One region of the Xanthomonas sp. CFBP 8443 genome, then DNA from elsewhere that is predicted to be linked to it. Evidence: riboswitches for the same ligand, from Rfam matches in the RefSeq annotation. Region 1 holds a riboswitch; the other holds the start of a gene.

What was found. Region 1 has a riboswitch for cobalamin ahead of metE (5-methyltetrahydropteroyltriglutamate--homocysteine S-methyltransferase). Riboswitches for the same ligand answer to the same signal wherever they lie in the genome.
Region 2: linked by a shared signal. The riboswitch ahead of btuB (TonB-dependent vitamin B12 receptor) and the one ahead of metE (5-methyltetrahydropteroyltriglutamate--homocysteine S-methyltransferase) in region 1 are both predicted to bind cobalamin.

Annotation. Positions count from the first base shown of each region.
Region 1 covers NZ_CP102592.1:430,180-434,790, forward strand. The annotation lists gene metE (5-methyltetrahydropteroyltriglutamate--homocysteine S-methyltransferase) at 1-2,031, opposite strand, end outside; cobalamin riboswitch at 2,244-2,497, opposite strand; gene dusA (tRNA dihydrouridine(20/20a) synthase DusA) at 2,642-3,661, shown strand; gene NUG20_RS01710 (hypothetical protein) at 4,146-4,415, shown strand; gene NUG20_RS01715 (response regulator transcription factor) at 4,495-4,611, shown strand, end outside.
Region 2 covers NZ_CP102592.1:912,423-917,033, forward strand. The annotation lists gene btuB (TonB-dependent vitamin B12 receptor) at 1-1,547, opposite strand, end outside; cobalamin riboswitch at 1,659-1,878, opposite strand; gene NUG20_RS03870 (TfoX/Sxy family protein) at 1,905-2,348, opposite strand; gene NUG20_RS03875 (free L-methionine (R)-S-oxide reductase MsrC) at 2,345-2,827, opposite strand; gene bioD (dethiobiotin synthase) at 3,084-3,776, shown strand; gene NUG20_RS03885 (phasin family protein) at 4,072-4,443, opposite strand.

The DNA.
Region 1 (4,611 bases):
TTCCATCCGCGAGCGCGAGGTCTCGATCGAGATCACGTCCGCGTCCATCGCCGCCACCGCCTCGATGATGTCGTTGAACTCCGAGTAGCACATGTGGGTATGGATCTGGGTGGCGTCGCGCACCCCGGCCGCGGCGATGCGGAAGCACTGCACCGCCCAGTCCAGGTAGGCCTGCCAGTCGGCGCGGCGCAGCGGCAGGCCCTCGCGGATCGCCGGCTCGTCGATCTGGATGACGCCGATGCCGGCCGCCTCCAGGTCGCGCACCTCGTCGCGCAGCGCCAGCGCGATCTGCCGGCAGGTCTGCGCGCGTTCCTGGTCGTCGCGCACGAACGACCACTGCAGCACCGTCACCGGTCCGGTCAGCATGCCCTTCATCGGCCTGTCGGTCAGCGACTGCGCGTACTGGGTCCAGCGCAGCGTCATCGGCGCGGGACGCCGCACGTCGCCGTAGATGATCGGCGGCTTGACGCAGCGCGAGCCGTAGCTCTGCACCCAGCCGTGCTTGGTGAAGGCGAAACCGTCGAGTTGCTCGCCGAAGTATTCGACCATGTCGTTGCGCTCGAACTCGCCGTGCACCAGCACGTCCAGCCCGAGCTGCTCCTGCGCGCGCACGCAGCGTTCTGTCTCTGCGGCCAGGAACGCATCGTACTCGGCATCGCCGAGCTTGCCGGCCTTGTGCTGCGCGCGCGCCTGCCGCACCTGTGCGGTCTGCGGGAACGAGCCGATGGTGGTGGTCGGGTAGGCCGGCAGCCGCAACGCCGCCAGCTGCGCCTCGCGCCGCTGCGGATACGGCGACTGCCGGCGCCCGGCATCCTCGCTCAGCGCCGCCACCCGGCGTGCGACCTCGGGGCGATGCACGCGCGCGGACGCACGCCGCGTCTCCAGCGCCTCGCGCGCCGCTGCCAGCTCGGTCTGCGCGTGCGGCAGCTCCAGCAGCGCATCGGCCAGTGTGCGCAGTTCCTGCAGTTTCTGCCGGGCGAAGGCCAGCCATGCGTGCAGTTCGCGATCCAGGCGCTGTTCCTGCTCCAGATCCACCGGTACGTGCAGCAGCGAACACGACGGCGCCAGCCACAGGCGCTCGCTGCCGACATGCCCGACCGCGTAACGCGCCAGGGTCAGCGCCGTGTCCAGCGGCGTGCGCCAGACGTTGCGGCCGTTGACCAGTCCGGCCGACAGCACGCGGTCGGCCGGCAGCGCCTGCAGCACCGCGTCCAACTGCGCCACGCCGCGCACCAGGTCCACGTGCAGGCCGTCCACCGGCAGCGACGCGGCCAGTTCCAGGTTGTCGCCCAGCTCGCCGAAATACGTGGTCAGCAGCAGCTTCGGCCGCGGCGCCTGGGCCAGGAACGCATAGGCGCGGCCATAGGCCTCGCGCGCGGCGAGGTCCAGATCCAGCACCAGCGCCGGCTCGTCGATCTGCACCCAGGCGGCACCGGCAGCGTCGAGTTGCTGCAGCAGTTCGGCGTAGGCCGGCAACAGGCTGTCCAGCAGCGCCCAGCGGTCGCTGCCGTCCACGGTCTTGGACAGCAGCAGGAAGGTCACCGGCCCGATCAGCACCGGCCGCGTAGTGATGCCCAGCGCCTTGGCTTCCAGGAACTCGGCCAACGGCTTGTCGCCACGCAGGCGGAAATGCTGGCGCCGCGCCAGTTCCGGCACCAGGTAGTGGTAGTTGGTGTCGAACCACTTGGTCATTTCCAGCGCGTGCAGGTCCAGGCCGTCCTCCTGCGTGCCGCGCGCCATCGCGAAGTAGCCGGCCAGCGGATCGGCATCGGCCAGCGCGCGGTAGCGCTGCGGGATCGCGTCGAACAGGAACGCGGTGTCGAGCATCGCGTCGTACAGGCTGAAGTCGTTGCTGGGCGGCAGGTCCACCCCGGCCTCGACCTGCAGCCGCCAGTGCCGCTGGCGCAACTGCCGCGCCGTGTCTTGCAGGCTTGCGCCGTTGCTGTCGCCGCGCCAGTAGCTTTCCAGCGCTCGCTTGAGCTCGCGCCGCGCACCGATGCGCGGGAAGCCCAGGTTGGTCACGATCGTCATTTGCGTTTCCTCATTGCGTTCATGGGCATTGAGGAACGAAGGAACCGCGCGCCGTCCGCCCGTTCGCACGGGACGCCCGCCACGCCAGCGACCTTCGCCCCCGCGGGCGAACCGGCGCCACGCGGGCAGGCGGAAGAGCGCGGCGCGGCGCAGGGCCACGGCACGGCTTCCGGCCGCCTCCCCGCGGAGACGCCAGGTCGAATCGGAGGACGCACAGGTCCTCCGGCCGGGGCCGGTATTCGGGCTGATGGACGAGCGCACCGTGCCGGCTGCGCGCCTACTGTCCGCCGCTTCCCAGGCCGGCATGCGCCGGCCCAGTGCCATTGACGGAGGTCGTTTCCATTCACCGCTGCGGGGCAGCTCCGGAATGGGCAGGCGCTTGCGGCGCCGGCCTTCACCGGATTCCCGTTTAAATCCATCCCTTCATCCGAATGAAGCGATGGATACCTTCGGCGAGCGCACGATAGGCCGGATGCGGCGGCGGGTCAAGCGCCAAGTGAATTCGCCGACGTTGGCCGGCAACGTTCACGGCGAACGTGTAAGCTATTGATCCCAAAGCCAATGATCTGGCGCTCCCGCGGCAAGCGGCAGCGCAGCACCGCCGCGCCCAATGACGCTTCCGCTCCAGACCTCCGACCTGCCCGCGCGCTACGCCGCTTCCCTGCGCCTGTCCGTTGCGCCGATGATGGACTGGACCGATCGCCATTGCCGCGTGTTCCACCGGTTGCTGGCGCCGTCGGCGCGGCTGTATACCGAGATGGTGCATGCCAATGCGGTGGTGCTGGGCGATCGCGCGCGCTTGCTGGGCTTCGATGCGGTCGAGCATCCGCTGGCGCTGCAGCTGGGTGGCAGCGATCCGGCGCTGTTGGCGCAGGCGGCGCGGATCGGCCAGGAGTGGGGCTACGACGAGGTCAATCTCAATTGCGGCTGCCCGTCCGACCGGGTCCAGGCCGGGCGCTTCGGTGCCTGCCTGATGCGCGAGCCGGCGCTGGTCGCCGAGTGCGTGGCGGCGATGGTGCAGGCGGTGGACATCCCGGTCACGGTGAAGTGCCGCCTGGGCGTGGACCAGGACGACGACTACGCGGTCTTCCTCGCCTTCGTCGACCAGGTCGCCGCCGCCGGTTGCGGGCTGTTCGTGGTGCATGCGCGCAACGCGTGGCTGCAGGGCCTGTCGCCGAAGGAGAACCGCGAGGTGCCGCCGCTGCGCTACGACTGGGCGCACCGGCTCAAGCGCGAACGCCCGCAGCTGCGGATCGTGCTCAACGGCGGGCTAGCCGAGGTGGAGACGGCCCAGGCGCAGCTGGAGGCGGTCGACGGGGTGATGCTGGGCCGGGCGGCCTACCACGATCCCTATGTGCTGCACCGGCTGGACGCGGCCCTGACCGGCGCCACGCCGCGGCCGCGCGCCGAGCTGCTGCGCGCACTGCGGCCCTACGTCGAGGCGCGCCTGGCCGATGGGGTGGCGCTCAAGCACATCGCACGGCACCTGCTCGGCCTGTTCCACGGTCAGCCGGGCGGCCGCGCGTTCCGCCAGGCGCTCAGCGAGGGCGCGCACCGGCCGGGCGCGGACTGGGCGCTGCTGGAACAGGCGTTGCAGCCGACCGAGGGCGGGGCGCGCGCCGCGGCGTAAAGGGGCTTGGCAGGGTTGCGAGTGTCTGAGCCTGCCGGGACCTGTGCTTCCTCCCATACGGTTTGGGTCGATGCCGCTGGCTCCCTTTTGACGCTCGTTCAGTTATTTTGTTCAGGTTGTTGCGGCGACCAGTGTCACCCTCCGAGAGGGCGGCAGACCGTGCACAACCGGGGCCGGGCAGCGCCGGGGACAGCCCGTCAGGAGCGCCGATGGGAGTTCATTTGCCTGAACGCCGACAGCCGCAAGCGGAAAAGTTCAGATCGGATTCACCCCGAAAAATCAAGAATTTGGCTCGATTTTGCAGAATCGTGCCGCTGTCGCCATGCGGTCCGTTTCACAACTTTTGAACGTTTCCGATCAGTCCGTTAGGATGCCTGTCGTGACCCTTGCCACTCTCCGCCGCTGCCGCACCGCTGTCGTGATCGCGTTCGCGCTCACGGCTGCCGGCCATGGCTGGGCGCAGCAGCGTGGTCCGGGTCCGGCCATGGCGCAGGCCCGCGATGCTGCCCGGGCGCGCGACTACAACGGCAGTTCGCTGTCCGATGCGGTGCGGCGGGTCCAGCGGTCCACCGGTGGACAGATCCTCGGCGCCGAGCGCGTGCCGTTCGACGGACGCGACATCAACCGGGTCAAGTACATGGATGGCCGCGGACGCGTTCGCTACATGGACGATCCGCAACCGGGCGGCGTCGCGCCGCCGCGCGTTCCGCGCCCGATCGAGCCGCAGGAACCACCACGCGACGATAACCCCTGAGCCAGGATAGTTTGGTTCAGCTTGCAACATCCAATGCCCCGGCCGCCGGCCATCCGTAAGAAGTAACTAGGGAGAGTTCATGCGTATCCTTCTGGTCGAAGACGAAGCCCCGCTGCGTGAGACCCTGGCTGCTCGCCTGAAGCGCGAGGGGTTCGCGGTGGATGCGGCGCAGGACGGCGAGGAAGGCCTGTACATG
Region 2 (4,611 bases), 480 kb from region 1:
CGGTTGCGCGGATCGGTGTGGCTGAGCTGCGCCGACAGTTCCCAGCCGGCCAGCGTCGCATAGCCGGTCAGCTCGGCGCCGCGGATCCGCGCTTCGTCCACGTTGACCGGCAGGAAGCTGACGGCGTCGTAGGAGATCAGGTCGTCGACGCGGGTCTCGTAGACGTTGAAGGTCCAGTTCCAGGTGTCGGCGTACTGCGCCACGCCCAGGTTGCCGCTCTTGGACTTCTCCGGCTTCAGTTCCGGATTGCCGGAGAACGGGTAGTACAGGTCGTTGAAGGTCGGCGCCTTGAAGCCGGTGCCGAGGCTGGCGGTGAGCTTGAAGCCGCCGTCCAGCGCCAGGCCCCAGCCGAGGCTGCCGGTGGTGTGCTGGCCGAACTGCTCGTTGTCGTCGCTGCGCACGCTGGCCTGCACCTGCTGCGCGCCGAAGCGGCCCTGGTACTCGGCGAACACGCCGGTGTTGTCGCGCTGGTCGACGTCGAAGGCGGTGCTGCCGGTGACTTCCTCGCGCTGCCAGTCGGCGCCGGCGCTGAGCAGGTGGCCCTCGGCCAGGCCGAAGTCGCCCTGCAGCGAGGCGGTGTCGCGGCGGCTGTCGAAGGTGCTGACGAAGCTGCGCGTGTCGCTGCCGGCGGCGTGGTAGTAGCTGTCGGCCTGGTCGGTGTTGCGGCCGAGCTGCGCGGCCACGTGCACGCGCTCGGACGGGGTCCAGTCGAGCTTGCCGCCGAACACCTGCTGGGTGTTGTCAGCCTCGTTGCCGGCAAACAGCGCATCGCCGTCGTATTCGTTGCGGCTGTCGATGTTCAGCGCCTGGCCTTCGATGCGCAGGGTGTCGCTCAGCGCATAGCCGGCGCGCGCGCTCAGCGAGGTGTTGCGGTAGCCGTCGCGGTCCGGCTCGTCGATGAAGCAGCCGGCGAACAGGGTGGCCGAACCGTTGCAGGCGTTGATGCCGTCGGTGTTCTGGTAGCCGCCCTGCACCGACAGCCAGCCGCGCTCGCCGCGGTTGCTGAAGCCGGCGCTGGCCTGGCGCAGGCCATTGCTGCCGGCGCCCAGGCTCAGGTTCTGCTGCAGGCCCTGGCCGCCGCGGCGGGTGAAGATCTGGATCACCCCGCCGATCGCATCGGAGCCGTACAGGCTCGAGCGCGGGCCGCGCACGACCTCGATGCGCTCGATCTGGCTCAGCGGCAGGTCCTGGAACGCGGCCAGGCCGGCGCTGGCCGAGCCGATGCGCACGCCGTCCACCAGCACCAGCACGTGGTCCGATTCGCTGCCGCGCAGGCTCAGCGTGGTCAGCTTGCCCAGCCCGCCCTGGTTGGACACGCCGATGCCGGCGCGGCCCTGCAGCAGTTGCGCCAGCGATGTGGCCTGGCTGCGCTCGATCTCGGCGCGGTCGATCACCTGCGCCGGGACCACGCTGTCCTCGACCGAGATCTGGGTGCGGGTGGCGGTGACCAGGACCTGGTCCAGGTCGGTGGCGGCATCGGCGGCGAGCGCCAGCGAGGGCAGGGACAGGGCGGACGCGATCGCGACCGAAAGCAGGCGGAACGACATGGGGCAACTCCGGCGCGCGGTTGCGCGCTGTGACGGCGAAGGAGTCGCGAACGGAAGGTGCAAGCGGACGGCGCCAGACGCGGCGCGGCACGCCGCGACGCCCTCCGCATCGCAACCAGTGGACTGCAAGGCCGGTCTCCGGGCTGGCGATCTGGGAGTCGGAACTCCCGGCTGGCGACGCCTTCCCATGCGGTTTGCACAGTGGCGCAGGTCGTCAGCTTGGATCGCTTACCGTTGCGGGGGCAGCGCCGGCCTTGTCGCAAGACGCACCGGCTTCCCGTTTCAACCTGCAGGCCGGGGCCGGCAGGTCACCTTGAAGCGGCGCGATTGTACGCGATCGGCGGCGTGGCGCGCGGATCAGTCGGCGTCGCGCTCGCCGGCGTGGCCGTCGTCGTCGCGTCCGCGGTCGCGCTCGGCGTCGTAGGCATGGCCGCCGGACGCGTCGTCGGCGTAGTCCGCATACGGCGTATCGCTATGGTCGCCGTCGCGGTCGAAATGGGTGGTCGCCACCGGTCCGGCCACCGGCAGGCCGCGTTGCGCCGGAAGCGCCGCCGCCGCCGTGTCCAGCTCGGCCAGCAACTGCGTGCGCCGTGCCTCGGGCAGTTCCTGCCAGTGGCAGCCGGTCAGCGCGCCCTCCAGCGAGTACAGCAGGTTGAGGCTGGGCTTGAAGCCGGCGCGCTTGACCTTCAGGAATGCGCCCACTGCGCCGGCCGCCGCCAAGTCCTCCTGCGTGCGCAGGCCGACCTGGCGCAGCCAGGCCGCGCTCTTGGGGCCGATGTTGCGCAGCTTCTCGGTGCTCATCGCAGCGCGTCGACGAAGACCTGGGCGAGCGCCTCCAGGCCGTGCTGGTCGTCGGCATCGAAGCGCGCCAGGTCCGGGCTGTCCAGGTCGAACACGCCGATCAGTTCGCCGTCGCGCAGCAGCGGCACCACCAGCTCCGAGCGCGACGCCGCATCGCAGGCGATATGCCCGGGGAAGGCCTCGACGTCGTCGATGCGCTGGGTCTGGCCGCTGCTGGCGGCGGCGCCGCACACGCCCTTGTGCAGCGGGATGCGCACGCACGCGGGCAGGCCCTGGAACGGCCCGACCACCAGTTCCTTGCCGTCGTACAGGTAGAAGCCGACCCAGTTCAACCGCGGCAGCGCGTGGTACACCAGCGCCGCCAGGTTGGCGGCATTGGCGATGCGGTCGGGTTCGCCGCTGACCAGGGAGCGGGCCTGGGCGAGCAACTGGGCGTACTGTTCCGGCTTGCTGCCGGTGAGCGAAGAGGAAGCGAACATCGCACGAGTCTAGCAGCGGCCGGTGGCGGCCTGGGCGGCGGAGACGGCCGACGCAAGGGAGAGCGGACGCGTGCCTGGATGGGCCGAGCCGTCGCTGGCAGCGATCGACCTGCGCCCCACGTGTTCCTTGGCGCATGCATCGGCGCGATGGCCCCTTTGCGCACGGGCAGATCGCCGATGACGCTGACGCGGCGGCACGGCGCCGGCTATCCTGCGCGGCCGCGCCGCATGTGGCGGCCCCGAGGATCCTGCGACGATGCGCTTCCCCGCCTTCTACGTCACCGGCACCGATACCGGCATCGGCAAGACCGTCGCCAGCACCGCGCTGCTGCATGCGCTGCGCGCGCGCGGGCAGGTGGCGGTGGGCATGAAGCCGGTCGCCAGCGGCTGCGAACGCGGCGCGGACGGCTGGCGCAACGAGGATGCGCTGGCGCTGCAGGCGGCCAGCGCGCCGCGGCCGGACTACGCGGACCTCAATCCCTATGCCTTGCCGCTGCCGCTGGCGCCGGAACTGGCCGCCGCCGAGGCCGGCGTGCGCGTGGAGCTGGAACCGATCGCGGCGGCCTTCGCGCGTCTGCGCGCGCAGGCCGACGTGGTGGTGGTGGAAGGCGTCGGCGGCTGGGCGGCGCCGCTGTCGGCGACGCTGGACCAGGCCGACCTGGCGCGCGCGCTGGCCTTGCCGGTGCTGCTGGTGGTCGGGCTGCGCCTGGGCTGCCTCAACCACGCCCGGCTCAGCGCCGCGGCGATCGCCGCCGACGGCCTGCGCTGCATCGGCTGGATCGGCAACGAGATCGATCCGGCGATGGAACGCATCGACGCCAATATGCAGATGCTGCAGGAGCGCTTGCCGATGCCCTGCTGGGGGCGGCTGCCGTACCGGCCGCAACCGGATCCGGCCGCGCTGGCGGCGCAGCTGCACCCATGGCCGGGCGAGCAGACGGCGGGCTGATTCGGTGCCTGGCCGCGAGCGCGCGCAGCGCAGGAATGGCGGCCGTGAGGAGGGTTTCTTGTGGAGGAGGGGATTTCAGCCCCAACGGACCGAAAAGTCGGGCTGAGACATCCGCAAGAAGCACAGGAATGCCTGGCAGTTGCGAAAATCCCGAGTCCCGAGTCCCGAGTCCCGGCCATAAAAAAGACCCGGTAGAGGGAGGGATCTACCGGGTCTTGGCTGCACGGGGGGAGGGACCCGCGCGTACCACTGGTCAGTCCTGCGGCTGTGCCGCAGCGGACTTGTCTGGTCTTGCTTATTTGGTCTTGGCCTTCGGCGCGGCCTGATCGGTGGCCGCCTCGAACTGGTTCTTGGCCAGCTGGCCGATGGCTTCGGAGGTCTTCAGGCCCAGGCCGAACACTTCCTGGTTGGCCGTGGCCAGCCGCTCGAAGTTGTCGCGGGCGATCTGCAGGCCCTTCGGCCACAGCGACTGCACGCTGCCGATGTCGCGCGCTTCGGTGAGCTCGCCGAGGAAGCCGGTGGTCGCGGCGACGTTCTTCTCGAAGGTCTTCAGCTGCACGCCGAACACGCTCTCGGCGCTTTCCAGCGCCAGGCGGTTGGCCCGCGCGGCGGCGGCGGCGAACTGCTGGGTGTAGCTGCTGAACTGATCATTGAACTGAGCGGACATCATGCAACTCCAGGGAATGCCGATTGCTGTTGCAGTGCAACATACGCGCATTCTGCTGCAATGCAACAAAATTTTCTGAAGCCGCTCAGGCTTCGTTCAAAGTGGCTTTCGGATCAATAGGTTGGAGGCGATCTGCCTAGCGCCGACCTGGCCTGCGGACGCATTGGG